DNA from 4 places in the Priestia sp. RMT2NF4 genome. Region 4 is predicted to be linked to each of the others. Evidence: riboswitches for the same ligand, from Rfam matches in the RefSeq annotation. Region 4 holds a riboswitch; each other region holds the start of a gene.
The links. A riboswitch is a leader RNA that binds a small molecule or an ion and turns the genes downstream of it on or off. The one in region 4 is predicted to bind S-adenosylmethionine.

Region 1: it holds a riboswitch for S-adenosylmethionine, as region 4 does, so the genes downstream of both, mtnK (S-methyl-5-thioribose kinase) here and ACMX9J_RS09880 (BMP family protein) in region 4, are expected to answer to the same signal.
Region 2: it holds a riboswitch for S-adenosylmethionine, as region 4 does, so the genes downstream of both, ACMX9J_RS21415 (trans-sulfuration enzyme family protein) here and ACMX9J_RS09880 (BMP family protein) in region 4, are expected to answer to the same signal.
Region 3: it holds a riboswitch for S-adenosylmethionine, as region 4 does, so the genes downstream of both, metE (5-methyltetrahydropteroyltriglutamate--homocysteine S-methyltransferase) here and ACMX9J_RS09880 (BMP family protein) in region 4, are expected to answer to the same signal.

Annotation. Positions count from the first base shown of each region.
Region 1 covers NZ_JBLQZO010000003.1:647,430-655,257, forward strand. Annotated here, with positions in the region: gene ACMX9J_RS16715 (LutC/YkgG family protein) at 1-36, shown strand, start outside; gene ACMX9J_RS16720 (PAS domain S-box protein) at 298-2,478, shown strand; gene ACMX9J_RS16725 (methylated-DNA--[protein]-cysteine S-methyltransferase) at 2,498-3,001, shown strand; gene ACMX9J_RS16730 (hypothetical protein) at 3,002-3,166, opposite strand; gene ACMX9J_RS16735 (hypothetical protein) at 3,241-3,477, opposite strand; gene mtnA (S-methyl-5-thioribose-1-phosphate isomerase) at 3,606-4,664, opposite strand; gene mtnK (S-methyl-5-thioribose kinase) at 4,700-5,872, opposite strand; SAM riboswitch class I at 6,008-6,159, opposite strand; gene ACMX9J_RS16750 (carbon-nitrogen family hydrolase) at 6,251-7,033, opposite strand; gene ACMX9J_RS16755 (pyridoxal phosphate-dependent aminotransferase) at 7,146-7,828, shown strand, end outside.
Region 2 covers NZ_JBLQZO010000006.1:1,348-9,175, reverse strand. Annotated here, with positions in the region: gene putP (sodium/proline symporter PutP) at 284-1,762, shown strand; gene ACMX9J_RS21430 (SIMPL domain-containing protein) at 1,863-2,522, shown strand; gene ACMX9J_RS21425 (hypothetical protein) at 2,585-2,851, shown strand; gene ACMX9J_RS21420 (trans-sulfuration enzyme family protein) at 2,886-4,067, opposite strand; gene ACMX9J_RS21415 (trans-sulfuration enzyme family protein) at 4,051-5,196, opposite strand; SAM riboswitch class I at 5,268-5,385, opposite strand; gene ACMX9J_RS21410 (hypothetical protein) at 5,552-6,214, opposite strand; gene ACMX9J_RS21405 (hypothetical protein) at 6,284-7,450, opposite strand; gene ACMX9J_RS21400 (CotH kinase family protein) at 7,593-7,828, opposite strand, start outside.
Region 3 covers NZ_JBLQZO010000001.1:1,596,585-1,604,412, forward strand. Annotated here, with positions in the region: gene ACMX9J_RS08610 (acetate uptake transporter) at 1-148, opposite strand, end outside; gene metE (5-methyltetrahydropteroyltriglutamate--homocysteine S-methyltransferase) at 291-2,585, opposite strand; cobalamin riboswitch at 2,735-2,924, opposite strand; SAM riboswitch class I at 3,004-3,114, opposite strand; gene ACMX9J_RS08620 (hypothetical protein) at 3,195-3,446, opposite strand; gene ACMX9J_RS08625 (hypothetical protein) at 3,705-3,875, opposite strand; gene ACMX9J_RS08630 (metallophosphoesterase family protein) at 4,032-4,907, opposite strand; gene ACMX9J_RS08635 (hypothetical protein) at 5,054-5,302, opposite strand; gene ACMX9J_RS08640 (sugar porter family MFS transporter) at 5,446-6,825, opposite strand; gene araA (L-arabinose isomerase) at 6,971-7,828, opposite strand, start outside.
Region 4 covers NZ_JBLQZO010000002.1:137,332-145,159, forward strand. Annotated here, with positions in the region: gene ACMX9J_RS09855 (MogA/MoaB family molybdenum cofactor biosynthesis protein) at 6-518, shown strand; gene ACMX9J_RS09860 (sulfite oxidase-like oxidoreductase) at 552-1,214, opposite strand; gene ACMX9J_RS09865 (ABC transporter permease) at 1,239-2,156, opposite strand; gene ACMX9J_RS09870 (ABC transporter permease) at 2,143-3,210, opposite strand; gene ACMX9J_RS09875 (ABC transporter ATP-binding protein) at 3,185-4,717, opposite strand; gene ACMX9J_RS09880 (BMP family protein) at 4,800-5,810, opposite strand; SAM riboswitch class I at 5,886-5,992, opposite strand; gene ACMX9J_RS09885 (hypothetical protein) at 6,336-6,494, shown strand; gene ACMX9J_RS09890 (hypothetical protein) at 6,585-6,953, opposite strand; gene ACMX9J_RS09895 (putative polysaccharide biosynthesis protein) at 6,967-7,828, opposite strand, start outside.

The DNA.
Region 1 (7,828 bases), on a different contig from region 4:
ATTCAAGCCACTTATATTGTAGTGAATGATCGATAGAGGCTGGGGAAAACGTATTTTAGCCGAAGTGAAAAACGAACCGTGAATCAAACATGTTGATTCACGGTTCGTTTTCTTTGTTATGTTGAGCATAGGTTTCATTTTGTTATGTCCCAGCCTCTTTTATTCATGCTCCTTTTTTAAATAACGGGAGAATGTGAAGAAATGTCGCATTTTGAATAAACGTGACTAATTTTAAAAAGGTAAAAAGCAAATCTTGTAGAATACTAAGTCTATAGATAAAAGGTGGGGAAATGGGAAGTGCAAAAGAAAGGAGCAATGAGCATGTCACCACACAGAGAATTAACATCTGAAGCTGCGCAAAAGCAGCAAGGTGAATTAGAGCAGCTACGAGCTATTTTTAATGACGTATTAGATGCCATTGTCGTATTTGATGAGTATTTTCAAGTTATAAATGCAAACGAATCAGCCTGCGGGCTGTTTGAAAAAACAAAGGATGAGCTATTAACGTATCAAATGAAAGATTTTCTCATGTATTTTCCGTATGACATGATTGAAGCGTACTATCCAGCGCTTTTAGAAGAAAGCTATTTCAAATATGAAGGCGCGATGACGCTTCAAAGCGGCATGATGAAACATGTTGAATTTACTTCACACAAACATAGTCACATGTCGGGCATTATTGTGTGTACATTTCGAGATATTACGCAGCACAAGATGATGGAAAACGAACGGTTTATTAGTCATCATATGTTTATGGATGTATTTAATGAAGCGGTAGATGGAATTGTTATTTTTGATCGAACTGGTCAGCTTATCGACGCGAACCCTTCATTTTGCGAGCGATTAAATTATACAAGAGCACAGCTTTTAACTAAAACGTTAGAAGAGCTTGTAGAACCTACTTATCATTATAAAGTGAAAAAATTATGGAGAACTCTGCATCAAGAAGGAAAGACAAGCGGCGAGCTGCCGATTAAGCTCGAAAATGGAGACGTTACTTTTTTTGAATTTACCACAACGGCTAATATATACAGTCAATACTATATGTCCATTATGAGAGACGTGACGGAAAAACGGCTGATGGAGCAGCAGCTGTTGAGAAGCGAAAAAAATTTCAGGGCTATTTTTGAAAATGCGATTGAAGCCATTTTGATTTGGAAAGACGATGGGGAAATCTTAAACGCTAATCTTGCTTCGTCCCGTACATTCGAGCTGCCGTTGAACAAATTGATTGGAAGTAATTTGTATACGTTTATCGATAAGCAAAGCTTTAGTGCATTAAAAATGCTGCAAACATTTCAAAAAGAAGGAGAAATTCGCAATCAGCTTCCTTTTTACATGCCAAATGGAGAAATCAAACAGTTGGAATTCACAGGGAAAAAAGGCATTATAGAAGGAGACCATTTAACCATTTTTCGAAACATTAGTGAACGTACAAAAATCGAACAAGAGCTTCGGAATAACGAAGAGAAATTCAGACAGATTTTTAATGGTTCGATCGATGGGTTAGTTTTATGGGACGGCAAGCGAAATATTATTGATGTGAATTCTTCTCTTTGTGATATTCTCGAACTCAGCAAAGAGGAGATTTGTGCGCATTCCATGGAGGATTTTATTTCTTCAGCGAATTTAGATGCGGTCATTGAGCATAAAGAAACAATTGAGCAAAAAGGGGAAGCTGAAGGAGAGATTACGTACGTTACGGGGAACGAAAAAGTTAAAAATATCGAATTCTCTACGAAAAAAGATATCTTGCCAGGTCTATATATGACGCTTTTAAGAGACGTAACGGAACGAAATCAAATGCAGGAGCAGATTCGGAAATCGGATACGCTTCAAGTAGTCGGACAGTTAGCAGCTGGGATTGCGCATGAAATCCGCAATCCGATGACGGCTTTAAAAGGGTTTGTTCAGCTGCTAGAAAGCAGCATTCAAGAAGATCACTCTCTTTATTTTGATATTATTAAATCCGAATTAAAAAGAATCGAAACCATTATTACAGAGTTTCTAGTACTCGCTAAGCCACAGGCCGTAAAGTTCGAAAAGAAAAATCTAGCTGCGGTTGTTAAAGAAACGATTGATTTATTAAATGCTCAAGCGCTTTTAGAAAATATTCAGTTTGAACTAAGTGTGTCCCCTCAGCTGCCAATGGTATACTGCGAGCCGAACCAAATTAAACAAGTACTAATAAATGTAATTAAAAACGCAATTGAAGTCACGTCAAACGGGGGAAGAATTTTTGTTGAAGTCTATTCTACAGAGCCGCACTACGTGACGGTCTCCATTCGAGATCAAGGAGACGGAATGCCCGAAGAGCGCATCAAGCGCTTAGGAGAACCATTTTATACGACAAAAGAAAAAGGAACGGGGCTTGGTTTGATGGTCTCATATAAAATTATCGAAGAACATAAAGGGCGAATTGAAGTGGAAAGCAAAATAAGAGAAGGAACGGCTTTTCGTGTTATTCTTCCAGCCTAAACAGAAAGGATAAGCGAGTATGTACTATGGAGAAATGAACTTATTTTCTGATTTGAAAATTTATATTGTAGCCTCGGAAAAAGGGGTTCAACATATTTGGTTTGATAGCGATGATCACAACGAGCAGCTTAAAAAACTTGTCCATGACGAGAATTATCACCTTGTGAAAGAAGCGAAGCGGCAGCTTCAGGATTATGCTGAAGGGCGCACGCTAACATTTGATGTGCCTTTGGATATAAAAGGAACAGACTTTCAAAAAGAAGTGTGGTTAACGCTTAAAGGTATACCTTATGGACAAACGTGGTCTTATAGTGATGTAGCGGAGTCTGTTAATCGCTCTAAAGCCGTAAGGGCTGTGGGACAAGCGAATCGTCGAAATCCACTGCCTATTATTTTACCTTGTCACCGTGTTATTGGTAAAAATGGAGCTTTAACAGGTTATGCAGGTTCCCAAACTCATATAAAAGAAAAACTATTAATGCTTGAAAGAAATGTAGCAAAAGGCGCTCTGGAGTTAAAATAACTATTCACCGTCTAATTTCCAGCCTTCTCCTTGCACAAACACACCGTCAATTTGCTGAGGAGAAGGGAGGGAATTTAGTTCTTCATCTTTGGATAAATCGAATAGCTGATATTGCTGCTTGCGATTCAACGCTTTGTTTTTATCCGTTTTTTGCTCTGCACTCATTTTTACTCCTCCTTATTCAAAAAGAATCCCCTATAATATATGTAGAAAAAGCAGAGAGTACTGTTACAATTGTGTTACAAATGCAGCCAAAAAGCACTGTTTAATAAAAAAGGTTGAGACATAACAAAATCAATGTCATCTAAAGATGAACAACTCGTATACATGAACTGAACCGCTTGTGACACCGCAGTTGATTTCCGTGCAAGACTTCGCTTTCCGCGGGCGGCCGCTGGGCCTCCTCGTCGCTTGCGCTCCTGCGGGGTCTCACCCCTTCCGTTTTTCCCGCAGGAGTCTTCACCTTGCCCCCCCAATCAACTGCTAGAGGGAACGAAACAGATAAAACGATATTTACCATCACAAAAAAACGAACCACTAATCAACATGTTGATTAGTGGTTCGTTTTGCAGTGGGGCTAAAATACTTTTGTCCCAGCCTCTTGTTATTGAGCAGATTGCAGCAAAACTTTTTGAATGGATTCAAAAGACGGGGAATGGATAACTCCATGCTCTGTAATAATAGCCGTAATCAGTTCGCTTGGCGTCACATCAAAAGCTGGATTGTACACAGAGATTCCGTCTGGAGCAATTTGCGTATCTCCAATGTGCGTTACTTCTTTAGGTGAACGTTCTTCAATAGGGATGCTGCTTCCGTCTTGAATAGATAAATCAAATGTGGACTGCGGCGCTGCTACGTAAAATGGAATACCGAATGCTTTCGCTAAAAGAGCAAGTCCATACGTTCCAATTTTGTTAGCCGTATCGCCATTTGCTGCAATGCGGTCAGCACCTACAATGATCCCATTAATTCCTTTTGTTTTAATGGTATGAGCAGCCATATTATCCGTAATCAGCGTAACGTCTACTCCCGACTGCTGAAGTTCCCATGCTGTTAAGCGAGAACCTTGAAGAACGGGTCTTGTTTCACAAGCAAATACTTCAAGCGGAATATCGCGCTGCTTAGACAAGTGAAAAGGTGCTAATGCTGTTCCATAATAAGCTGTAGCAATTGAACCAGCATTACATATTGTCATGATTTTATCTTTCTTTTTAAATAAAGAAAGGGCATGATCTCCAATTCGGTAGCACGTTTCTTCATCTTCTACTTGAATTTGAATCGCTTCATGAACAACTTTTGTTTTAGCTTCATTAACGGACGAAGCGGATTCAGCGCTTTTCGCTACGCGGTCCAATGCCCAAAATAAATTGACGGCAGTCGGGCGTGAACTAGCTAAATACTGTTGATCTAGAGCTAGCTTTTTGTTGAATTCCTTGACTGAATCCGTGTCATAGCTAAGCGCAGAAAGAGCAAGACCAAAAGCCGCCGTAATGCCAATTGCAGGGGCTCCGCGTACTTTCAAGGTAGTGATAGCATCCCATACGTCTTTAATGGTTTGCAGCTTAATATATTCAACTTTGCCAGGAAGCTGCTGCTGATCTAATAAAGTAATATATGATTCATTCCATTCCACTGAGCGCGGAAGTGATAGTGTATTTGTCATGCTGATACCGATCCTTTCATTGTGTACATTATTCGTTATCGAAGTAAATGTTCAAATTCATTTGGTGAAACGTCTTGTTGGTGCAGAAGTAAATAGCGTCCAATTTTTAACGCAGTACGTTTAGCGTTAATTTTTCTTTCCTCTGAAGAAATTTCGTCTAAGTCCGCCACGTGAGCTAAGCCAATCGTACGTCGAATGATTTCACACCCTGCATATCCAACAGCATCTTGCCACGTTTGCGTTAAAATTTCATGTAACAAGCGCTCATCTTTAGCGAAAGGTTCAGTGTTTTCAGAATGCCAAAGCGCAGTAAAGGTATCTTTAAATACGTTCCATGTGTTCGTAATGTGTGCAAATAACGGTTCGCGATCTGTTTTTCGAGAAAGAGCATTTAAAAATAAATTCGCAACAAATTGGCCTAAATCGAATCCAAACGGACCGTAAAAAGCAAACTCTGGATCAATCACTTTCGTTTCTTGACTGCTAGCAAATATGCTTCCTGTATGTAAATCACCGTGAATTAGCGTTTGGGCATTTGTTAAAAATTTATATTTTAATTTTGCTGCTTGTAGCTTTACATCTCCATCGTTCCACAATTCTTCTACATCAGGACGCAGCGCTTCTTCAAATTCATTTGTATCGATATCAAAAAAAGGATCTGTAAAAACTAAATCTTCCGTAATATTGCATAAGTCCGGATTGCTGTACTTGACGACTTCTTCTTTTTTATCCTGAGGCTTTAAGGCAAAATCCGACGTTTTGAACGCAATATGTCCTAGAAAAGAACCGATATGCTGTGAAAGCAGGGGATAACTTTCTCCTTGAATAAGTCCGGCGCGGGAAATCGTTAAATGAGACAGATCTTCCATGACCGTAACAGCAAGCGTTTCATCGTGGTAATACACAGCTGGTACGAGTTCAGGGGTAAATGCACCGAATTGCTTGAGCGCATTGCTTTCAATCGTGGCACGGTTCAAGGATAGAGGCCAGCTCTCGCCTACAACTTTTGCATAAGGAAGTGCTTGTTTGACGATAATGGATTTATTCGTTTGATCATTTATGATGTGAAAGACGAGATTTAAGTTGCCATCACCGATTTCACGGGCAGTCAGTGCTTCTGTGGCATCAAAGAGACCTAGCTTTTTCACAAGTTTGATTGCTGAAATTTCTGTTAAAGGCTGATACTTCTCTGTTTTTGTTGTTGACATTAGAATCCCTCCATAGTTTATTAAACTGATTTGTTTACTAAGTTAATAGGTTTAAGAATGTATGGAGGCTTTTATAATTTTAGAAAATATAAAAGCCTCTTTCGTTGGAAAGAGGCTTGATTGTAGTGTTCAAACCTCTTATCTGCCAGAAAGAATTACTTTCTGTTGGAATTAGCACCGTGCCTTTGTAAAAACATGTTTTACGGGTGTGATCCATCTTAGGATGGAATGACGGTCGGTTGCTGGGCTTCACAGGGCCAAATCCCTCAGCCAACTCTTGATAAGAGTACGATTACTTATTCAATTTTGATTTGTTTGAAAATTTTATGTTATCTGGTGAAAATCGTATCATGCAAAAAAACGGCTGTCAATACATAATTAATAAAATTCTGTGCGGCGATCTGTAAAGACAGGAATTTGTTTACGAATTTCTTTTACAAGTTCCAGGTTAACGTCGGCACTTAAAAGTTCTTCGCTATCGCCAGCTTCAGCGATTATTTCTCCCCACGGATCGATGACTAAGGAATGTCCGGCAAATATGTTATTAGGATCTTGGCCTACACGATTACACGCGATTACATAGCATTGATTTTCGATTGCGCGGCTAATGAGCAGTGCTTTCCAATGGGCAAGTCTTGGAGCCGGCCACTGAGCAACAACAAATAAGACTTCTGCTCCGCTGCTAGTATGCACGCGAATCCATTCTGGAAAACGAATATCGTAACAAATAACTCCTGCGCATAAAGACTGTTCAAGTGTAAAAAGATTTTTTGCTGTTCCTGCTTCTAGATAGAGGTGCTCATCCATTAATTTAAATAAGTGCAGCTTACTGTATTGTGACACTTCACGACCTTTTCGGTCGAAAATATACATCGTATTTGTGACGCCTTGCTCTGTTTTTTTCGCGATCGAACCTGCCACAATATTTACTTCGTTCGTTTTAGCAAATTGAGAGATTAATTGCTTGGCCTGCTGTCCTTCATCATCGGCAATTTCGTCTAGCCGCGTCAAATCATAAGCTGTATCCCATAGCTCAGGAAGCACAAGGATGTCAGGGTTTTCTTTTAGAGCTTCCGTCATTTTTTGTTGAATATATTTTCGGTTTTTAGTTGGGTTTCCAAACGCAATATCAAGCTGCAAACACGTGATTTTTACACTCACTTTATCATCCGTCCTTTTTTTAGTAGTTGAAAAAAATGACTTTACAAGTTGAGTATTACAATATATTATTTGTGACTAGAATTTCAAGAATTTTTTGAGAAGGTGTGCGATGATGAAACAATTTGAGCAATCGGAACTATTAAAAAGTTTACCAAAACAATTTTTTGCATCACTTGTAGGCAAGGTAGGAAAAGTAATGGCCCAAGGGCACGACGTTATTAACTTAGGGCAGGGAAATCCTGATCAGCCTACTCCTTCACATATTGTAGAAACACTCCAAAAAGCAAGTGCTAATCCTATGCATCATAAATATTCTCCATTTCGGGGGCACCAGTTTTTGAAAGAGGCCGTTGCGACTTTTTATAAACGAGAATATGGCGTTGATGTGGATCCTGAAAAAGAAGTAGCTATTTTGTTTGGCGGGAAGGGTGGACTTGTTGAAATCCCGCAGTGCTTATTAAACCCTGGAGATACGGTGCTGGTTCCGGATCCTGGATATCCTGATTACTGGTCTGGAGTAGAGCTTGCAAAAGCAAAGATGGAAGTGATGCCGCTCACGGCTGAAAATCATTTTCTGCCCGTATACGAAGAGATAGGTGAACGTGCTAAAGAACAGGCAAAGCTCATGTTTTTAAACTATCCGAATAATCCTACCGGTGCAGTGGCAACGGCAGAATTTTTTGAAGACACCGTGGCGTTTGCTGCCAAGCACGATATTTGTGTGGTACACGACTTTGCCTACGGAGCCATTGGATTTGATGGTAAAAAGCCAATCAGCTTTTTACAGACTCCTGG
Region 2 (7,828 bases), on a different contig from region 4:
ATGTCAAAAGAGCATTTTATAAAATGCTCTTTTTATTTTACCCATTGCATAAAATATTGCATAAAAAATGCACTTATAAGTTTCTGAATATTTTTATTTTATTTTATTTTGAAAACGTTTTCATTTCTTTGTTATAGGGGGATAGGGGATTTTCGCCTCATGTATTTTACGGTTTTGTGGGTTGATAGTAAGGGAAAAGTTTGTTAGTTTTAGAAACCATAAGATGTTTGCATGGCGAGTAGTGCTCGTTTCATGCATAAAAAATGCATAAAGGGGAGATTTGGTGGATATTGGTGTTTATATTTCACTGGGCATTTATTTTGTAGGAATGCTCGGAATAGGATGGTATGCCTACACAAAAACAACTCAAGACGTATCGGGTTACATGCTAGGCGGACGCGGACTAGGTCCGGCTGTTACTGCGCTTTCAGCAGGTGCTTCAGATATGAGCGGATGGATGTTAATGGGCCTTCCTGGATCCATGTACGTGACAGGTCTTTCAAGTTTATGGCTTGCAGTAGGTTTATCTATTGGTGCTTATTTAAATTATTTAATCCTCGCTCCGCGTCTTCGCACTTATACGGAAGTAGCGAATGACTCCATTACAATTCCGGACTTTTTTGAAAATCGCTTTGGGGACCATGCCAAGGTTCTTCGAACAGTATCAGCGATTGTTATCTTTATTTTCTTCACTCTTTACACTTCAGCTGGTATGGTATCAGGCGGAAGATTGTTCGAATCGGCATTTGGTTTAAATTACCAAATAGGACTATTTGTAACGGCTGCTGTCGTTATTGCCTATACTCTGTTCGGTGGTTTCTTAGCTGTTAGTTTAACAGATTTTGTGCAGGGCGTTATTATGTTCATTGCCCTTGTTTTAGTGCCTATTGTAGCCTTTACTGACTTAGGCGGCGTTGGAACAACAATGGATATTGTAAAAAATATCGATCCAACTTACCTTGATTTATTTAAAGGTACAACCGTAGTAGGGATTATTTCTTTTTTAGCCTGGGGACTTGGCTATTTTGGTCAACCTCATATTATCGTTCGCTTTATGGCGATCTCTTCTATTAAAGAATTAAAGCCTGCCCGTCGTATCGGTATGAGCTGGATGATCCTATCAATCATTGGCGCTATGTTAACGGGTCTTGTTGGAATTGCTTATGTGGATCAAACTGGGATGAAACTTGGGGATCCTGAAACAATCTTTATTAAATTTGCTGATGTTTTATTTAATCCATTAATTACTGGATTTTTATATGCAGCTTTATTGGCAGCGATTATGAGTACTATTTCTTCTCAGCTGCTTGTAACGGCAAGCTCTGTTACAGAAGATTTTTATAAAACATTTTTCCGACGTAAAGCCTCTGACAAAGAGCTTGTAACAGTCGGAAGAGCTGCGGTTTTAGGTGTTGCAATTATTGGTATTTTGCTTTCTTTAAAGCCTAGTGATACGATTTTAGGACTTGTCGGATACGCATGGGCTGGATTTGGTTCTGCATTTGGCCCGGCCATTTTACTAAGTCTTTACTGGAAGCGTATGACTAGATGGGGAGCCCTTGCAGGAATGATTGTAGGTGCAGCTACAGTATTAATTTGGGTAAATACTCCATTGAAAGATGCCCTTTACGAAATGATTCCTGGATTTTTCTTAAGCTTGCTGGCTGTTATTGTAGTAAGTCTGTTAACAAAAAAGCCTTCAGAAGCTGTAGAAGATCAATTTAGAAACATGGAAAGCGTATTAGAACAGCATACAAAATAGTAAAAAAAGTACACAAGTTACGACTTGTGTACTTTTTGCTTTTAATGCAAGCCCTGCAGTCATATATATGTACTAAAGACGGATTAAGGAGGGTTTTTACATGCAACATTCTTATTTCCCTTATGAACCTACACAGCAACTGCGCGCAGATACACAAAATAGAGAAATTAAAGTAACTGGTGAAGGAAGTGCTTCAGCCATTCCAAATGAAATTTCCATGACGATTGGAACGCGCACGGAAAACCGAGACGTTCAAGAAGCCTTAAAAGAAAATTCAGCTGTTTCAAATACTCTGCTGCAAGAGATACAAAAACTTGGAATCAATGACCAGCAAATTGAAACAGCTTCATTCACTATAAATCCTAAATATGATTACAGCGATGGAAAATCGACTCTTACAGGATACGAAGTACAGCATTTGTTTAGAGTAAGAGTACAAGATGTAAAACAAGCTGGCGATGTTTATAACGCTACGTTTTCAAGCGGAGCCAACGTAGCGCAAGATCTTCAATTTCACGTTACAAATGATGATAAATATGAACAAGAAGCGATAAGTAAAGCTTTGCTTAACGCTAAAGAAAAGGCCTTTACCATTGCCAACACGCTGCAGCTCCCTATTAACCAAATCCCCATTTTAATCGAAGAAGGCCCCGTCTATCAGTCATCTGGCTCCTCGCCTAAGTTATTAGCAGCCTCTCCCCCTATCCAAGCTCAGTCCTTGACTGTATCCGCTTCTGTAAAAATTACGTACACGTATTAATACTTATGATAAACTATAGATTATTATAATGAAGAAACTAATCTAAAGGAGCTCTTTGCACAATGACTTCTGAACATTTACTAGCAGCTTATCAGACTCTATGGTTGAACCGTTCTTTCGCTTCTAAACAAGCCCTGACAAGTGAAGATCAGCTTCACGAAGCCATTCTGAAAGATTTAAAAGATGAAATGACTCATCCACGCGTTCGGCAAACACCGTATGTAAAATATCATCTTGGCATAAAAAGAATTCTAAACAGCAGTCTTTCCTCTGATGAAAAAGTTGCGCTTACGTCCCTATACACAAACCTTTTAGATAGCTGTATATAACAAAAAAAGGACTTCCTTAATGGAAGTCCTTTTTTTATTTAATTAACGCTTTTTCTTCTAAGCTTTGAAAAACAGCGTTAAAGTCTTGCTTCAAATCCTCGAATTCCTCTAACCCTACTGAAAGGCGAAGAAGTGAATCAGTAATTCCTTTTTCTTCACGTACTTCTTTTGGGATACTTGCATGAGACATTGTTGCAGGATGCGTGAGAATGGATTCAACTGCACCTAGACTAACGCCAATTGAAGCTAATTTGACTCCTTGTAAAATATGTCGTGCTACTTTTTCATCCTGCACTTGGAAAGAAATCATAGCTCCGTATCCATTTGCTTGTTCTGAAATGAGTTTGTGGTCCGGATGACTTTTTAAGCCCGGGTAGTATACACGGCTCACTAGAGATTGTTCTTCAAGCCACTTTGCAAACTGCAGCGCTGTTTTTAACTGCTGATCTAAACGAACTTTTAATGTCTTAATGCCTCGAAGCAGTAAAAAACAATCCTGTGGTCCTAAGATAGCACCAAAAGCATTTTGTACAAACTTTACTTCTTCCGCTAGCTTTTCATCGCTTACCACAACTAGACCGCCAATGACGTCACTGTGACCGCTGATATATTTTGTAGCACTATGAATGACAATATTTACACCAAGGTCAATCGGCTGCTGTAGATAAGGTGTTAAAAACGTGTTATCCACAATTGTAAGGAGATTGTGCTCCTTCGCCAAACTTGCTACTGCTTTAATATCCGTTACCTGTAAAAATGGATTTGAAGGGCTTTCGATATAAATAGCCTTCGTATCTTTTGTGATAGCTTCTTCTACTTTCTCAACCTTCGTTGTATCAACAAAAGTTGTTTTGATACCAAACTTTGAAAATAATCGTGTTAATACACGATATGTCCCGCCGTACGTATCGTGTGAAACTAAAATTTCATCCCCTGATTCAAAAATAGATAACACCGATGAAATAGCAGCCATACCTGATGAAAAAGCAAAACCAGCGTATCCATTTTCTAGCTGAGCAATAGTGTTTTCTAAAGCCTCACGCGTTGGGTTTCCTGAACGAGAATAGTCATAGCGGCCGTTGTTCGTCTCATCTTCTTGGTTAAATGTAGATACTTGATAAATAGGTACGTTAACCGCTCCAAAATGACCGTCAATTCCTGTATTTGCATGAATTAAGTTCGTACCAAATCTATGTTTATTATTGTTGGTATGCATCAAATGCCTCCTTCAAATCTTTAATTAAATCATCTGCGTGCTCAATTCCAACTGATAATCGAAGTAAACAGTTTGTTACTCCGACACGATTTCGAATTTCCTCCGGAATGTCAGCGTGTGTTTGACGAGCTGGGAATGTCATTAAACTTTCCACGCCTCCTAAGCTTTCTGCAAATGTAATAACTTTAACATTTTCTAAAAGTACTGACACGATGTCAGGGTGTGAGACAGCAAAAGAAATCATGCCTCCAAATCCAGTTGCTTGTTTCTTTATGATTTCATAGCCCGGATGTGTTTCAAGACCAGGGTAATACACTTTTTCCACGAGATCATGAGCAGTAAGCCAATTTGCAATTTTCAGTGCGTTTTCGTTATGTTTTTCCATACGAAGCGCTAGCGTCTTAATACCGCGCAATAACAGCCAGCTATCTTGTGGACCTAAGATTGCCCCAGCTGCATTTTGATAAAAACGAATTTTTTCTCCTAAGCTACTACATCGAGCGACTACAAGACCAGCAACTACATCATTATGACCCCCAATGTATTTGCTTGCACTATGTATCACAATATCTGCTCCAAGCTCTAAAGGACGCTGATAGTAAGGGGACATGAATGTATTGTCAATGATAGTAAGCAAATCATGCTGTTTAGCTAACGCAATTGCTTCTGGCAAATCAGTCACGTGCATCATTGGATTTGTAGGTGTTTCAATGAATAAAGCTTTCGTGTTGGGACGAAGCGCATCTTTTACTTGCTCGAGATGGGCTGTGTTGACGTACGAAACAGTAATTCCTTGCTCTGAAAAGATTTCATTTAGTACTCGGTACGTTCCTCCGTATAAATCCTCTGATACAATTAAATGATCTCCGTTTTTAAATAGCGCTAAAACTGACATTACACCCGCCATTCCTGAAGCGAATGCTACTCCTACTTCGCCTTTTTCTAAAGCAGCAATTGCTTCTTCCAATGCCGTACGAGTAGGATTTGCCGTACGTGCATAGTCAAATCCTGTACTTTGCCCTAAAGCAGGATGAGCAAATGTTGATGCTTGGTAAATGGGTGTTGTAATAGAACCTGTTGAAGGGTCACGACCTACTCCTGAACGAACTAATAAAGTTTCAATTTTCATCTATTTCTCTCCTTAACTCAAAATAAAAAACACTCTTCACAGATGGAAGAGTGTTCGTTTATACACGATTTCTCTCATCTGTTAGAACAATACTGATGTTCCACAGGAATTAGCACCGTTCAAATGAATGTTTCATTTGATGGTTGCCGGGCATCGCAGGGCCAGTCCCTCCGCCACTCTTGATAAGAGTTCTATATAATTGTTGGTGGTTAACGTTTGTTGTTACTAACTTTAATAAAGATTTTCTTTATTGTCAACATAATTTTCTAAAAAATTTAAATCATCTCATTTGTTTATTCAATATACTTGTCCTGATAAGTACATAAAAAAAGAGACGACACCGAGGTCTCTTTTTCTAAGGCAAGTGCACAGATTTTACGTGTGCTAACTTCCAATACATACTTTCTCCATTTGCCGTAATTAGTTCAACAATATTATTAGAAACTTCTTTAAGTACGCCAATTTTTTCTGATTGATCCCCTAAATCTAATACGACCAGTTGATTTTCATATTTTTTAAGCTGCTCTTCAAAGTTTCTGACAAAAGGTGCAGAGGCAGGCCTTACTGGGAGCTCTTTGTCACTTAAAGAATAAGGAGTTAACTCATTACTATAAGGGGTAAGCCATTTCAAATGATGTAGAGAAACAAAGACATTTTTATACACTGGAGAATAAAACACAAGATAATCATTCAGCACGCTTGTAATATAGCCATGCAATGATTTTCCTCCTGTTACATAAATTTCAATAAATTTCCCTTTTGCCTGCTGTAAAATATTACGATAAGAAATCCGCTGACTTTCTTCTATTAAGTTCTCTTCTATTTCACGCAAAACCGTATAGTCTTCTTCCGATACTTCCCGCAAACGATGCATGTGTAAAAGAGGAATATACAAATAATCATGTCCATTATACAAAACCATAATATCTAATCCAAGATCAATAAGTCTGCCAACAAATGTCGTTTTACCTGAAATATCTAACTCCACAATTTTATCGATATAATGATTCATACTCATACTCATTCTCCTCCTTTTTCCTATATGATAGAAAAGGTGCTTTATAAGCACCTTTTATGTTCCATTTCATCATGCTTTCCAACGATAATTTTTCGTTTTGATAACTTTCTCGGCCGGTGCTGAAGAGCGTGAACTCGTACGGCGTCCTCCCGTGCGGCGTCCTCGAGAGCGATCGTCTGTGCGTCCTCCCGTGCGGCTTCCTGTACGTCCACCTGTGCGGCTTCCCGTACGTCCACCTGTGCGACTTCCCGTACGTCCTCCCGTGCGGCTTCCTGTACGTTCTTCTGTAGACTTTGCAGCTTCAGTCTCTCCATTTTCTTCTGTTTCTTCATTGTTTTGATTGTTATCGTTTTGCTTAAAAGCCCCTTTTGCTCCTACACAAATGGTTTTAACGTGTCTTGGCTGTAAGCGTAATACTTGATTATTCTGCACAAGTGTAAATGTACCATTTCGGCTTTGTACTAACACGCCCTCTACAGCTTCAGGTCCTCCATTATTGATTGATACCCATTTATGGGAAAGGTGAGCAAAAAGATCGTTGAAGGTTTTAGATTTCATATATTCTGGCTCTTGGCTCACTAAGAGTTCATTTGCAGATTGAGTAGTTTGATCTCCATTGTTGTTTTGATATTCACTCACACTCTTAACGTGTTCAGTATTAATATAGATGACACCGTCGTCTTCTGTGAGTAATACTATATAAGCAGATTCAAATGAACCTAAGACATCAAGAAGCTGACCTGCTTTTTTCTCAGGTCCACCTTGATTAACCTGCACATATTTAGTTTTCATTAATGATAAAGTTCCAGCAAAAGTTTTTCCTCGATATAATTCTAAGTCTGCACTAATTCCTGTAAACGTTTGTGCCGAATTTGACATAGTATCTTCAGTAATACTTTTTACATGCGCTAAGTGATAATATACAAGTGTATATTCTGGTTGATTATTATTTTGGTTGTTTTGGTTGTTTTGATTGTTATTTTCACCATTGTTGTTATTATTGTTATCATTGCTTTCCACTGCTAAGATTAAATAATCTGATTGCACGTCAACCAAATAACCTGTTTTAGATTCAGGACCTCCACGATAAACGGTCACCACTCTTCCTTTTAGGGGTTTGAAGTGAGAAGAATAGCCTTTATCAGGCGTTTGTATATTTCGGCTGCGTTTTTGGCTTGATTTTTGGCGTGGATTTTGATTTTGCTCTTGTTCTTGGCCATAGTAATAGTTACTCATTGTTTTTCCTCCTTATTAGTTATCCTTATTGGTCATTCATACTGTATATATACGTATCATGTACAGCTATTGATTTCCTGCATTTGCCTATTATTAACAAAATCCACTGTTGCCTATAAATTGCCTATAAATCTATCTCTTTTTAAAGAGTCAAAAGGTTATTTTGAATATACGCTGTTCGTTCTTTTATAAAAGACAGCATAAATTCGGGTTCTTTATAAAATTGCTCCAAGTTATCTTTTACGTAAGGATCTTTTAATACATATGGAGCAATATACTCATGCAGTTGATAAATGATTGGTTTCATGTATTCTATTGTAAATTGATTATTTAGAACATTGTTCATTTTTTGAATATATCGCTTTTTAATGCTGTTCA
Region 3 (7,828 bases), on a different contig from region 4:
TTGCCCATGGCAATACCAATGAAACACCATCGGTTACCCCAAGCTTTTGAAACGATGCAACAAGTGTCACCATGGCAAGTCCGAATAGGCCTAGCGCTGATGGATCCGCTGTTACAATTTTAACGTGCTGCGTGCTGTTGTTACTCATGTTGTACCTCCCTGATTTTAAAAACACCTTTAAAAAGATACAAAAATCTACGGGAAGTGTCAATGGATATTTTTGGCCTTTAAAAAACCCATAAGACCAAGCAGTGTAGCGTTTACACTGCTTGGTCTTGACTTTCTTGTTATTAAGCGTTTTGTAATAAATTTTTTCTTGTTTGTTTTGCAGACTCAACCATCACTTTTAAAGCTTCCACCGTCTCGCTGATTCCTCTTGTTTTAAGACCGCAGTCGGGATTAATCCAAAACAATGCAGGATCAAGCACTTTTAGAGCGCGGTCAATGTTTCGTGTCAGCTCTTCAAGCTTCGGTACGCGCGGGCTGTGGATATCATATACGCCAAGTCCAATTCCCTGGTTATACGTATGTTTTTCAAACGCATAAATTAATTCACCGTGGCTTTTGGACGTTTCAATGGAAATCACGTCGGCATCAAGCGCTTTGATCGCATCAATAATCTCTTCGAATTCCGAATAGCACATATGCGTGTGAATTTGCGTCTCGTTTTGCACCGATACCGTGGCTAATTTGAACGCGTACACCGCGGCGTTCAAGTAGCTTTCCCAGTTTTCTCGTTTTAACGGCAGTCCTTCACGCAGCGCCGGTTCATCTACTTGAATCATTGAGATGCCCTGACTTTCAAGTGCTTCCACTTCTTTTCTAAGAGCAAGCGCAATTTGATTTGCCACGTCGTAGCGCGGGATATCATCACGCACAAATGACCAGTTTAAAATCGTAATCGGCCCCGTCAGCATTCCTTTAACAGGCTTATTGGTTAGAGACTGTGCGTAGACCGTTTCTTTGATCGTCATCGCCTGCTCGTACGAGACATCTCCGTAAATAAGCGGCGGCTTGACGCAGCGAGAACCGTATGATTGCACCCAGCCAAACTTCGTAAACTGAAAGCCTCCTAATTTTTCACCGAAGTATTCAACCATGTCGGTACGCTCAAACTCTCCGTGCACAAGAACATCTAAGCCGATGTCTTCTTGAATTTCAATCCATTTTTTGATTTCAGCGTTAATGTACGCTTCATATGCTTCATCGCTTAACTCTCCTTTACGCCACTTCAGACGCTCTTTTCGCACTTCTTTTGTTTGCGGAAAGCTTCCAATTGTTGTCGTTGGAAGAAGCGGCAGTTGAAACGCTTCTTGCTGAACGCGTTGACGTACGTCAAACGGCGCTTGGCGCTCTGCTTTATAGCTGTGCAGCTGCTTCAGCTCTTTTTGCACGTCTTGGTGATTTCGAAAAGATGATCCATTTAATGCTTGAATCGCCTGTTTGCTTACACTTATTTCTTTTTCAATTGCTTCTTTTCCTTGCTGCACCGCTTTTGTTAAAAGCGTGATTTCCTTTAGCTTTTCATCTGCAAAAGACAGCGCGTTTTTTAGAATTGGCTCAATGGTTTTTTCGCTTTTCACCGTGACAGGAACATGTAATAAACTTGATGAAGGCTGCAGAATCAAACGGTCTTTTGATACGGCTTCTTCAATTTCACTGATTGTTAAAAGCTGTTCGTCCAAGTTTTCACGCCAAATGTTTCGTCCGTCAATCACTCCTGCTGCCAGCACTTTATCAGTTGGAAACCCATATTTATTAAGCGCCGTGAGATTTTCGCCTCGGTCATGTACAAAATCCAATCCAATTCCGTGAACAGGAAGAGCAACTACTTCTTTATAGTAATCTACGCTGTCAAAATACGTCTGCAAAATGACTTTTACATTCGGTGCCGCTTTTTTCAAAGCTTTATAGACTTCTTTATACAGTGCCACCTCTTCTTTTGATAGCGTTGTAGCTAAAATCGGCTCATCTATTTGTACCCACTCGACCCCTTCTGCCTCCAGCTCCGCTAAGATTGTTGCATAAAGAGGAACAAACTGTTCAACTACTTTCTTAAACTCACTTTTTTTATATCCTTTTGACAGCTTCACAAATGTTACTGGACCTAAAATAACGGGCTTGCCTTTGATATTCAGCTTTTGCTTTGCTTCTTTGTAAAATTGAAGCGGACGATTTTCTACAAGGGCAGGCGTATATTCGTCAAGCTCGGGTACGATGTAGTGATAATTTGTGTTAAACCATTTTGTCATCGTAGAAGCTACCGCACCTTTTGTTCCTCGGGCGATGTCAAAATACGTTTCAAGGGATACCGGGCCTCCGTTATATTCAAAGCGCTTTGGCACCAAACCAAACATAGCGGCTGTATCTAACACGTGATCGTATAAGCTAAAATCGCCGACTGGAATTAATTCAATTCCTGCGTCACGCTGTTTTTTTAGATGTCCTAGACGAAGAGCTTCAATTTCCTGTAGAAAGATATCTTTCTCTAGCTTTCCTGCCCAAAACTGCTCAAGCGCTTTTTTCCATTCTCGTTTTTCACCAATTCTTGGATAACCTACATTTGAACTTTTTACACTGCTCATTTTTTCCACTCCCTGTATATTTTTTTATCGCTAAACTAAAAAATCTCTCTTTTCGAAATGAAAAGAGAGATGATACGCATACTTAACTAAAGTTGAGATAGCCTGTTTTTCTCAACACGTATTCCTCACTCCTCTCTATATCCCGTAGAGCTTAAGTGCATACAACAGGCAGGTCTCCTGACTTAGGTTCATCGCTTCCTATCCCTTCCCATTTCAACATGAAACAGTGGTTAATAAGTTGCTCCCCATTACAGTGGCGGGACCGCGCCGGCTTTTCACCGGTCTTCCCTTTTAAGCTGCGTACATTCGTTACACAGCACCTGATGCATTTCTATGAAATTGTTCATTCAAAACACCTTCACATAAAATAAAAAGCCTCTCTATTATGAATAGAGAGGCATAGTATCTATGAAATCCTCTCTTATTTTTCAAAGCTGTACGCTTTGCAGGATGTAGCACCTTTTTAACAAGATTGTTAAATGGTTGCCGGGCTTCACAGGGCCAGTCCCTCCGCCTCTCTCAATAAGAGTTTTAATTGTTTATAATATTTTGAATGTAGAGTCATCTTAACACCTTACATTTATGTTGTCAAAAGAAATTTCAAAAAAATTAGTTTTCAGGAGGCGTTGACGCTAATTTTTGCCTTAATAATTTGTAATCATCTTTTCGATGTGTTTCGATCAAGTCTTTTGCTCCTTGATGATACCCTGAAGAATAAATGTACTCTACCGCCGTTTCGATAAGCATTCTCTTTTCTTCCGCACATTCTCGGTCCATTAGGGGGAACAGTCTACCTAAAAGGTCATTTAAATCTTCCTTAATAAAACGATTGAGTCCTTCTTGCATCTTTTCGTTTGCCATGATAGCTCCTCCATTTGCTGTGTATGTTCTAAGTTTCTATAAACAGGCATTTCACTGTGAATGTTAAGATAAAGTTAAGTCATTAAACAGTATATCAAGTGAATGTTTTTCTTCAATTACATATGTAATACAAATATATGACAAATATAGAGAATATATCATCATTCACTATCTATTATAACGCTTGGCTTAGCCTTCTGCTACAAGGTTTCGTACGGTTTTCCAAAAGAGGTTGAGACATAACGAAGTGAATCCAATCTAAAGGCAAATGGGATTCATGAGCTGAATCGCTTGTGACACCGCAGTTGATTTCCGTACAAGACTTCGCTTTCCGCGGGCGGTCGCTGAGCCTCCTCGTCGCATAAGCTCCTGTGGGGTCTCACCTGTTCCGCTTTTCCCGCAGGAGTCTTCGTCTTGTCCTCCAATCACCTGCTAGAAAGACCTATACACATGAAATCTACGTTTACCCTAATAAAAAAATGAACCACTAATCAAGATGCTTGATTAGTGGTTCATTTTTCATTTCGCCTAAAACCCTTTTTTCCCAGCCTCTTTTTTTGAACCTAGCTTTCTACTTTCTTGTTTTTACAAACAACTTCTTCGAGGTCGTCCAAAATCCTTCCAAAGAAGAGGTCCTAAAATGTCGTACCGGCTAACAAAAAACTCCGTAAAATTATAATTATTTAAAATTAAAGGCGGTTCAAAATCAAGGGGAGCACCCGCGCCTCCTGATAATACAAAATCAGTACCTCTTCCAAGCGTAAACGACCCGTTTCTGTTTTTTCTAATAAACTGCTCGTCATACGCATGCACGTGGCTGACTAACACTTTTTTCACGCGATGTTCTTGAATTAAATCAAAAAATTCTTGACTTTGAGGAGTCGTTACAGGAAAACCTCCCAGGTCTGACCACCGGCCAATATTTGGCTGCGCATGCATGGCTACAACGGTATTACGAGGAGCATCCTCTAGCTGCTGCTCTAAATAATTCAGCTCTCTATCTGTAAATCCATATATTTTATTCTTGGGACTGATGATATTATTTAATGCGATGCACCGGAAGTTAAAGACAGGAATATCAATGACCCAGTGCACTTTTCCGATAGTGGCTCTGAAGTTTTCGAGGTTGCTTTCTTCAAGGTTTAATTCATCATGATTCCCTACGCATACAAACACGGGAATGTTTGGTGCTATTTTTTCGACAACTTTAACAAAGTGCTCCAAATACCTCTTTTCTCCTGTATACACGGTGTCTCCCCCATGAATAATAAACAGCGGATTCAATTCCACCGCCTTTTTTAACACAAGCTCAAATTCACCGCTCATCGTGTAACAATTATCGTTTGGTCCGTCACCTCTGCTGTCGCCCATAAAAACAAAGTTGAATGGATCTCTCGGATTTAATTGTTTAATTCTTTGCTTTAATAACTTTTCAGAACGTTCATGAAGCGTCAAATTCATCAACTAGTTAATCCCCCTATTACTAAATAAATTTAGTTAAAAGTAAACAAGCTTACTTATTTATATGAGAATTTGCTGATGAAGGTCACTATCTTCTTGTAAGAAGAACGCACATTTAAATGAGTTTCCATAGCCTATCTATTCTTTCATTTTGTTAAGCACGGATAGGACAACATAAAAGCTAGAATCTCAGTATCTATTAATAAGAGCTGGAGCATAATCCAAAGACGAACAAAGGCCGACATGAGCTGAACCGCTTGTTGCCCCGCAGTTGATTTCCGTGCAAGGCTTCGCTTTCCGGGGGCGGTCGATGAGCCTCCTCGTCGCTTGTGCGCCTGCGGGGTCTCATCTGTTCCGCTTTTCCCCCAGGAGTCTTCGCCTTGCTCTCCAATCAACTGCTAGAAGAAATGAAACAGCTGAAACCTGCGTTCACCATAAAAAACGAACCACTAATCAAAGTGTTTGATTAATGGTTCGTTTTTCACTTCGGCTAACATACTTTTATCGCAGCACCTTACATTTAAAACATTTACGACAATTAAACGTATTTATTACGCTCAACTGGACTTAAAGAATTTCTTTCAGAGCGAGCTGCCATGTCCGTTTCAATTTGCTCTAGGCTACGTCCTTTTGTTTCAACAACTACAAAGCGTATGAAGAATAATCCGAGAACACAAATGATCCCAAATGTTGAAAAGATTACGCCTAAGCTAAACTGATCGGCTAAAATAGGAAACACAAGCCCTACTGCCAGCGATCCTGTCCAGTTAAAGGCAGATGAAATTCCAGCACCGATTCCGCGTACAGAAAGCGGGAAAATTTCTCCTACAATGATCCACGTAAGCGGCGCCCAAGAAAACGCATAGCAAAGGATAAAGCAGCACAGTGCAATTAACGTAACCCAGTTCACGACGGATTCATTAACGCCTACTGCTCCAAGAATAGCCGGGGTAAAAAAGGAAAGAGCCATTCCCGCTCCGCCAACCGTAAGAATAGTACGGCGATTAAATTTATCAACAAACTGCAGAAAAATAAGTGTTGTCACAACGAAGATTACCCCAACAATAACCGTAAAACCAGCAGCTACCTGCGGCGCTAAACCAACTTGACGGGCAATGCTTGTTGCATAATAAACAATTGAGTTGGAGCCTTGAATTTGCTGAAAAGTTGCCATTCCGACACCGATAATTAAAGCTAAACGAAACTTTTTCTGAAACAGCTGTTTAATGCCTGATTGTTCATGCACAGCTACGCTTTGAATTTCAGATACTTCAGCTTCGACTTCAGCTGCTGAGGAACGAAGCGTGCGCAGCACTTCACGCGCTTTATCTGCCATTCCGTTTTTAATTAAGTAGCGAGGTGACTCCGGAAGCTTGATCATCCCGATGCATAAAACGATCGCAAAAATACCGGCGCTTCCAAGCATTAATCGCCAGCTGTTTGGAACCGGCTCAAAAATAAAGGCTACGATATAGCTTAATAATAATCCAATTACAATCATTAGCTGATTTAAACCTGAAAGCTTCCCGCGAATATGAGCAGGTGCGATTTCTGACATATAGGCAGGAACTAACGAAGAAGCCGTTCCCACTGCTGTACCTAAAAAGACGCGCGCAATCGTTAACGTAATTTCCTCTGGTGCAATCGCTGAACCGATGGAGCCTAACAGAAAAATGATAGAGGAAATTAAAATTAACTTTCTTCGTCCAAACTTATCACCTAATAATCCGCTTAAAATAGAACCGATAATGGCTCCGCCCATGAGCGATGAAACCACAATCCCCAGCCAGAGCGGACTTAAATGAAACGCTTCACGGATATGACCTTCTGCACCAGCAATAATCCCAATATCATAACCGAATAAAATACCGGCAAATGAGCCGAAGAAGAAGATAAACTTACTTGATACTTTACTCATGATTATATCCCCTTTGTATTGTCTTAGTTTTTCTTCCTGCCACACTTATTTAAAACGCTTTCATTTATTTCTAAAAACGGCGTTCTTTTACTGACGCTATATTTTCACTTCCAAGGAAGCAGCGCTCCCTTGGAAGTAATGATGCTTACTTAATAATGACGTACTCTAAATTCACAAGCTTTGCATAGCTCACAATTTGATCCGTAGTTAAATTTAATGAAAGAACTGTATGATGTCCTCCTCCGTTTTCAATCCACGCTTTAACGCCGTCTTGGAAGTTCGGCTTAATGTTCCAAAGCACGCGCGCCACCGGAAGATGTGGAGCTGGAACTTCCGGCTCAAATGCCGATACTTCGTTAATTAACAGCTTGTAATGCGTGCCGAAGTCAGCCATAGAAACGACTACGCCTTCTCCTTGTTTACCGTCAAACACTAAGCGGGCCGGGTCTTCGCGGTTGCCGATACCTAGCGGAGAAACGATTAGTTTTGGCTTGTTTACCGCTAGCGTTGGGTCTACTTCAAGCATGTGTGATTGAAGCACTGACTCACGTCCGGGAGCCAATTCATACGTGTAGTCTTCCATAAAGCCCGTTGACTGATTATGGCTCATTACTTTAAGCAAACGGTCAAGTGCGGCTGTTTTCCAGTCTCCTTCACCAGCAAATCCGTATCCCTTTGCCATCAAGCGCTGTACCGCTAGACCAGGAAGCTGTTTCATACCGTACAAATCTTCAAAGTTAGTCGTAAAAGCGCTGTAGCCGCCTTCGTCTAGAAAACGTTTAATCGCAATTTCATAGCTTGCCTGTACTTTTACGCTAGATTCCCAGTCTTCTGCAGAATAATCGCCGTAGACAAACTCATATGCGTCGGCATATTCAGCAAACAAATCATTGATTTCTTCTTCCGTAACGGCATTGACATATTGAACAAGGTCACCGATTCCAAAGTAGTCAACCGTCCAGCCAAATTGAATTTGCGCTTCGATTTTATCTCCTTCTGTTAC
Region 4 (7,828 bases):
ACATAATGAGCGTACATGAACATAAATCCAAAGCAACTCAGCCCGTTCGCTGCAAAGTCATTACGGTATCCGATACACGTACAAAAGAAACCGATAAAAGCGGCGCGCTAATGATCCAACTTCTGAAAGAACACGAGATGCAGGTCGCTTCCTATGAAATTGTAAAAGACGATCAAACGTCGATTCAACAAGCGATACTTGCCGGATGCAGTGCTGAGGACATTGACGTTGTTCTCACAAACGGCGGCACCGGCATTACAAAACGAGACGTCACAATTGAAGCCGTTCAAGCGCTGATTCATAAAGAAATCGTCGGGTTTGGCGAGCTGTTTCGCATGCTGAGCTACACCGAAGACATTGGCAGCGCAGCGATTATGAGCCGGGCAATTGCCGGGACGATTAACGAAAAAGCCGTTTTTTCTACACCAGGATCAAGCGGTGCTGTTCGCCTAGCTATGACCAAACTGATTTTGCCTGAACTTCGCCACGTTGTGTGGGAATTAAACCGCCAGCGCTAACAAAATGCCTATGCTTGCGCATAGGCATTTTCATTAATCATAGTCTTTATGTACCCACTCATCTTCTGGAATGCCTAAATCTTCTCCAGAAAAACGCTCTTCTTTAAACGGATCTCCTCTAAGATGAAAGCCGTTTTGCTCCCAAAAGCCCGGATGGTTTTCATCAATAGCTTCAAAGCCTCGAAGCCATTTGACACTTTTCCAAAAGTACAAATGCGGCACAACCAATCGCAGCGGATATCCATGCTTAGGTGTAAGCGGCTCTCCGTTAAAGGAATGAGCGAGAAGAATATCGTCTCTCAGTAAATCTTTTACTTCAATGTTTGACGTATAGTCATTATCTCCGTGCAGCATGATATATTTACTTTTCAACTCCACGCCAACTGCTTTTAAAAAGTCTGTAAACAGCACGCCCGTAAATTCATTATCAAGTCTTGTCCATCTCGTTACGCAGTGAATATCACATTTCACCGTTGTTTGAGGCATGTTCAATATATCTTGATACGAAAGCGTCACTTCTTTGTCTACCAACCCAAACACGCGAAGCGTCCACTCCTCTAAGTTATACTCCGGCACGTCGCCTTCATGTAAAATGGGAAAGCGCTCTGTTACTACCTGACCCGGAGGCACTCGTCCTTCATACTTTGGATCAATTTCCGGTGTTTTCATTCGTTTAATACGGTCTGCTTTGTTCATAGGTACCACCTCTTTATTTTTTTATCAGCGTGCACTTTGCTGACTTGTTTGATTCGTTTCGACTCCTTTATCTCGCAGGAAAAACATCGCTGCTAATGTAAGTACATACGGCACCATCATCGTGAACTCGGTCGGTATTGAAAAACCTTGCAGTCGTGTGCTCACCGCATCCATTAAACCGAAAAGTATACTCGATGCTAAAATACCGATCGGATGAGACTGACCGAGCATCATCGCAACAAGTGCAATAAATCCACGCCCTGAAGTCATGCCTTCTGAGAACATCGTGACTTGCCCTAATGAAAGCTGTGCTCCTGCAATCCCACACAGAATTCCGCATGCTGCGATCGCAAACAGCTGATATCTTATTGCTTTTAACCCAAGCGTACTTGCTGCTACTTGATTGTAGCCTACTGCTAGAAGACGAAAACCAAAAATCGTTCGATAAAAAAAGATATAAAAAGCAATAGCTGCTAAAAATGCAAAATAGACAAGCGGTGACTGCCCGGAAACAATGTCGCCGATTATAGGTATGTCTTTAATTAAAGGTATATCCCATGTGCCTATTCCGTGCATGTTTTTATCGTAATAGGCACCTTTTGTATGAAAAATAGTCCGGAGTAAAAATGTCGTTAAGCCCAGTGCTAAAAAATTAATAGACACCCCAACAACAATTTCATTCGCTTTAAACATCACGACCATCATTCCAAAAAGCAACGCAAAAAGTAAGCTTGCTCCAGCCGCAATCACGATCGCAAAAAAGACATTGTGAGTATAATAGTTACCGGCAATTCCGCTAAAAGCCCCAATCAATATCAGACCTTCTAGCCCTACATTAAATATGCCCACGCGCGCGCAAAGCATTCCGCCTAGCGCCGCTAATAATATAGGCGCAACCATTCGCAGCGTTGCATTTAACAGTGACCAATCAAGCAGCTCCACGAATATCAGCTCCTTTCTTTTTTGCTTTCCACCACTGCTTTGTGAATTTTGCTGAGATAAATAGAATGAGTACAGCTTGCATAATACTCGCAATTTCTAACGGAATTTCTGTATTACGCTCTAACCCCATCGCTCCTGTTTGCAAAGCGGCAAGTAAAAGAGACGTAAAAATAATGCCGATTGGATTCGATTTTGCTAACAGAGCAGCCATCACTCCAGTCCATGCATATCCAGGAACGGTAAGCGCACCGTCTACAAATCGGTACTGTGAACCAAGCACTTCAAACCCTCCTGCTAATCCAGCCAAGCTCCCGCTAATAAACATACTGAACAGCATGACTTTTACTTGATGAATGCCTCCATACGCTCCGAACAACGGATTTTTTCCAGATGCGTTCACTTCGTACCCAAACACAGAGTAGCGAAGCACTGTCCATAGCAGTAGCGCACCGATTAAAGCAATGATAAATCCGACATGAAGAGGCATTCCTTGAAACACTTTTCCAAGCCACGCCGATTGCTCAATCATAGGCGTTTGAGCGAGAGCTGCTGAGCCTGTTTTATCTTGAAATGGGTGACCTGCTAAATAACTTGCAAATAAAACAGCGATATAATTTAATAAAAGGGTCGAAATGACGAGCTGAATTTTAAACGCGGCTTCCATCCATCCTGCTAAAACGGAAAGCAAACCTCCTGCCACAACCGCAGCGGCAATAGCCGCTATCAGCTTGACTACCCCTGGAGCCGGCAGGTAATAAGCAACAATCGCTGCACTGATAGCTCCAACGACCATCTGTCCTTCTCCGCCTAAATTAAACACACCTGCTCTAAAAGCAAATCCGACACCTAACGCAATTAACAGAATAGGCGTAGCGCGAGCCAGCGTAGTAGTGAAGAAATAAAAATTACCAAACGCTCCATTCCAGAGCTCTGTATATGTTTGGAAAACCGAACCACCTGTTAAGGAGATAATAATGCCTCCTATTGCTAAGCCAAAAATGACCGCAATAATTGGTTGGATTAATGATTTAAGAAGTTTCTGCAACTGTATCACCTTCTACCGTTCCTCCTGCCATTAATATGCTTAGTTTCTCTTCCGTCGCTTCTTCTCTTGCAAGCTCTCCAACAATACTGCCTTCGTACATCACTAAAATTCGATCTGATAGTGAGATAATCTCCGACAGCTCAGAAGATACAAGTAAAATAGCCGATGCATTATTGCGTTTTTGAATCAAAGCGTCGTGAATACGTTCCATTGCCCCAATATCCACTCCTCGCGTTGGTTCGGCAGCAAGTAGAAAAGAAGTGTTTTGGCCAAGCTCTCTTGCAACAATCAATTTTTGCAGATTCCCCCCTGACAGTTCTCCTGCTTTTTGCTTAGATGAAGTGGCTTTAATCGAAAATTCATTTATCCATTCCTCCACGCTCGAATTGAATATCTTTCTTTTCAGCCAGCCCATTTTCGAGTAAGAAGCTTTATACTGATAGCCCATCAGCGCATTTTCTTCGATCGTATCGTCTTTAGAGGCTCCCCACATATAGCGGTCTTCTGGAATATGAGCAATTCCTGCCTCTCTTCTTTCACGCACAGATCGCCCTGTAAGATCTTCATCTCCAAGTTTGATACTTCCGGTGTCTGTTTCTACTAATCCAGCAATTGCTTGAAGCAGCTCTGACTGCCCATTTCCTGAAACCCCTGCAATACCGACAATTTCGCCTGCAGAAACGTGAAGAGACACATTTTGCAACACGTTTTTTTGTCCTTTTCCTTTTAAAAAGAGATTTTGTACGCTTAAATGAGAAGTGCTTTGTGATGGCACTCTTGCAGGACGCTCTTTTAATTCTCGTCCTACCATCAGCTTGGCTAAATGGTGAGCATTAGTAGATTCTTTATTTGTGACGCCGGCTACTTTACCATTTCGCAGAACCGTGATGCGGTCCGCTACTTCCATCACTTCTTGCAGCTTATGTGTAATAATAATGATGCTTTTTCCTTGTGAAGCCAAAAAACGGATTGTTTTTAATAGTTCCTTCACTTCATGAGGAGTAAGTACAGCGGTAGGCTCGTCTAAAACAATGATTTCTGCTCCTTGATACAGCACTTTTAAAATTTCAATCTTTTGCTGTTCTCCAATTGAGCAATGCTTTACTTTTTTATGAACATCTACTGAAATCTGATAGGTTTGGGTTAATTGCTGAACATCCTCTTTCGCCTGCCTTCTATTAAAAAAGAGACCTTTCTTTGGCTCATGCCCCAAGACAATATTTTCAGCCACTGAAAAATGAGGAAAAACCATAAAATGCTGATGCACCATGCCTATTCCGTTTTTAATCGCATCCGCAGGAGATGAAAACGAGACGGTTTTCCCATGTAGCTGAATACTTCCTGAACTCGGCTTTTCCATTCCGTAAAGCATCCTCATCAACGTTGTTTTACCAGCACCGTTCTCTCCGACCAGCGCGTGAACCTCGCCTTTTTTTAGCGTAAAAGACACGTTATCGTTTGCTAAAAATGAACCGTATTTCTTCGTTAAATTCGTTAACTGCAGCAGCTCACTCATTCCATTCATTGCTCCTTTCCCCTTTAGGTTTTTTTCAAAAATAAGAAAGAGAAGCCAGCCTTACTCGACTTCTCTTCTCAACTCACTTTGCTAACGGATCTTTTACCACTGTTTTTCCATCAATAATCGAATCTTTAATTTCTTTTAATTGATTAATCACATCTTGTCCTACAAAGTCACTAAGAGGCGTCTTGCTGTCTTGAGTCACATACGTTAACCCAACACCTTTTTCTTTTAAGCCGTATGTCACTACGCCCGATTTAAATTTGTCATTTGCGAGTGCTTCTACCGTTTCATAAGCAGCTGCATCAGATCCTTTTAACTGCGATAAAACGATATGCTCAGGATCTACTTCCGTACGGTCAATATCTTGTCCTGCCGTATAAAAACCTTTTTCTTTTGCTGCTTCAAATACACCCAAGTCGCCTACTGCTGATGCTCCGGCGATAAAATCAGCGCCTTTTGAAGCTTGTAAAATAGCAAGTTCTTTTGCTTTAGCTGGATCAGAGAAGCTTCCAACATAGTTTACTAGAAACTCTGCTTTTGGATTTGTTGATTGTAATCCTTCTTTAAAACTTACCGTCCATTTTTTTAATAATGGAATATCATCAGCTGCAACCATTCCTACTTTATTCGTTTTCGTAATCAATCCTGCCGCTGCTCCTAATAAATATGAAGCTTCTTGCTCACGAAATACAACGCTTCTTACATTTGGTAAATCGACCACTGTATCAATAATCGCAAATTGACGCTGCGGATTTTCTTGAGCTACTTTTTTCAACGCATCTTCGGATTCAAAAGAAGATGTAATAATCAAGTCATAATTTTCGGCTACCGCAGCACGCAAATTACTTTCAATGGCTGCTTGGTCCGTAGATTCAATTGTCTTTACATCAATGTTATACTTCTTCCCAGCGCGCTTTGCTCCATCATCCATTTGCTGAAAAAACGGGTTAACCCCAATCTTTTCAGGCAAAACAAGAGCAATTCGCTTCTTTCCTTTCTCTTCACTTCCACTGCTTTTTGTACTTTTTGACTGACAGCCAGTTACGAGTAGTACAAGCGCAACTGCTAAAATAAGAAATCTCTTCATTTAACTTACTCCCCCTATAATATAAAAAAAGCTCTTCCTTTATATAAAGGAAGAGCTCGTTAACCAAACGTCTCTTCCTCATCTTCAAGAACATACTGTTCTTAAGGATTTGGCACCATTCTGTCATAGACAGCGGTTGCCGGGTTTCACAGGGCCAGTCCCTCCACCTCTCTTGATAAGGAAAACAATAGCTATTTATTTTATGTAATATAGTCAATATTAATAGTTTTTCAACAATTGTCAATATTATTTTTCTTTTTCACGCAAAAAAACTTTAAAAACAGATAGGATTATACGGTTTTAGTCTACTAAAATATAAAATAGAAGTTAAAGCCTTTACCTCATTTCTTGAATCATTCTATACTTCTTCACAAAGCACTTATACTGAATCTGTTGACGGTCAAGAGGGTTTAGTGGTAGCAAATAAGTTCTATTATATCTCTTCCGTTAATGTGTTATTAATTGAAACCACTTTACCAATAATGTTAGACTTTTCCTTAGTAATATTGTTAAGAGGTGTTAACGGTGAAATTAATGAAAGAACTATCTGGCATAGCTATTGGGCTTATTATCGCTTTAGCCGTTTCAAAAACATTTTTTGATACCCCGACCAACATTGGAATCATAGTTATTTTTATTACTAGTATGATCGTAACAGGGATAGCAAGAGTAAAACTAAGATGAGATAATCTAACAAAAAAACGCCACCTTTTATTCGCAAGGTGGTGTTTTCTTTTAATGATTTTAGTATGTAGTAATTCCAAGTGAAGGCTTTTACCCTTCTCCATCAATCATCGTATACTTCCTAGCAAAGCGCTTGTAGTAAATTTGCTCATCCTCTTGTCCATTGTTAAAAACAAGTCGGTTATGATCAATATCTTTCTCTTTTAACACATAGCCTTTTTCATCCATCAGTTGAATATATTCATCTAAATGTCCTTTTTTCACCATATAGTAAAGAACATTATCTGAATCCGTAGTCTTTGCTACATCTTGACTTCCCACTTCTAACTTGAATACGGCTGTTGCTGTTTGAATGGGACGGTAGTCTCCAAACACCTTTTCCCAGTTTAGTAGCAGCAGCGCGCCGAAGATTATGATACATCCTCCAGCGGCTACGGTTAGTACAAATCGTTTTGACACTTCTTTCTCTCCTTTACATTCTTTTTCTTCTATTTAACACAACAGATTGCCCTAAACTTGTTTTGACGCCAAGCCCTAGATACACAGCAGCACCTAAAGCTATTGAAATACAAGACGTGCTACTCGCAAGTGAAGATGCAGACAGCTTATTTTCTAAAAAATAGTGAGAAGCATAATTGCCAATAAGCACAGCGGCTGACATCACACTTACTAATAAAACAGGCGTCAACGCGGCTTTTCCTAGTGATTGAACTCGGTAAGAAATGGATTTTTCAATTAAATAAAAGTTATAGATAACCGATACACCATATCCTCCGTACGTCGCGACAACAGGTCCAATTTCTTTTAAGCTTGAAACCAACAGTACGTTTAGTACTATCTTCACAACAATACCTAAGCCCAAGCCAAAAATTAATTTCTTTTGCTGATTAATTCCTTGAAGAATCGCGGCTGTTACGGTAAAAAGAGCAAATAAAATGGCAGCAGGCGCATACCATTGTAAAACAACTCCACCGATTTCAGGACTGTTTTTCGCTCCAAAGATCATCATATATACCGGCTTACCCAATAAACAAAGCCCCACCGCAGAAGGAAGAGTAAAAAACAACAGCAGCTGCAGCGTTTTTGTAATCTTTCCTTTTACTTCTCGTAAATTTCCTTGCACAAAAGAAGATGTAATACCCGGAATCAGCGACATGCTGAAGGCAGTCGCTAGCGATACCGGCACCATTACTAAAATTTGCGCTAACCCAATGACAGAGTTGATTGTTTCGGCTTTAGCTTGTCCATACCCTATTGATTGAAAAAGCATGTTAATCGTAAACGTATCAATATTTTGATAGATTGGAATAGCTAAACCAACTAATACAAACGGA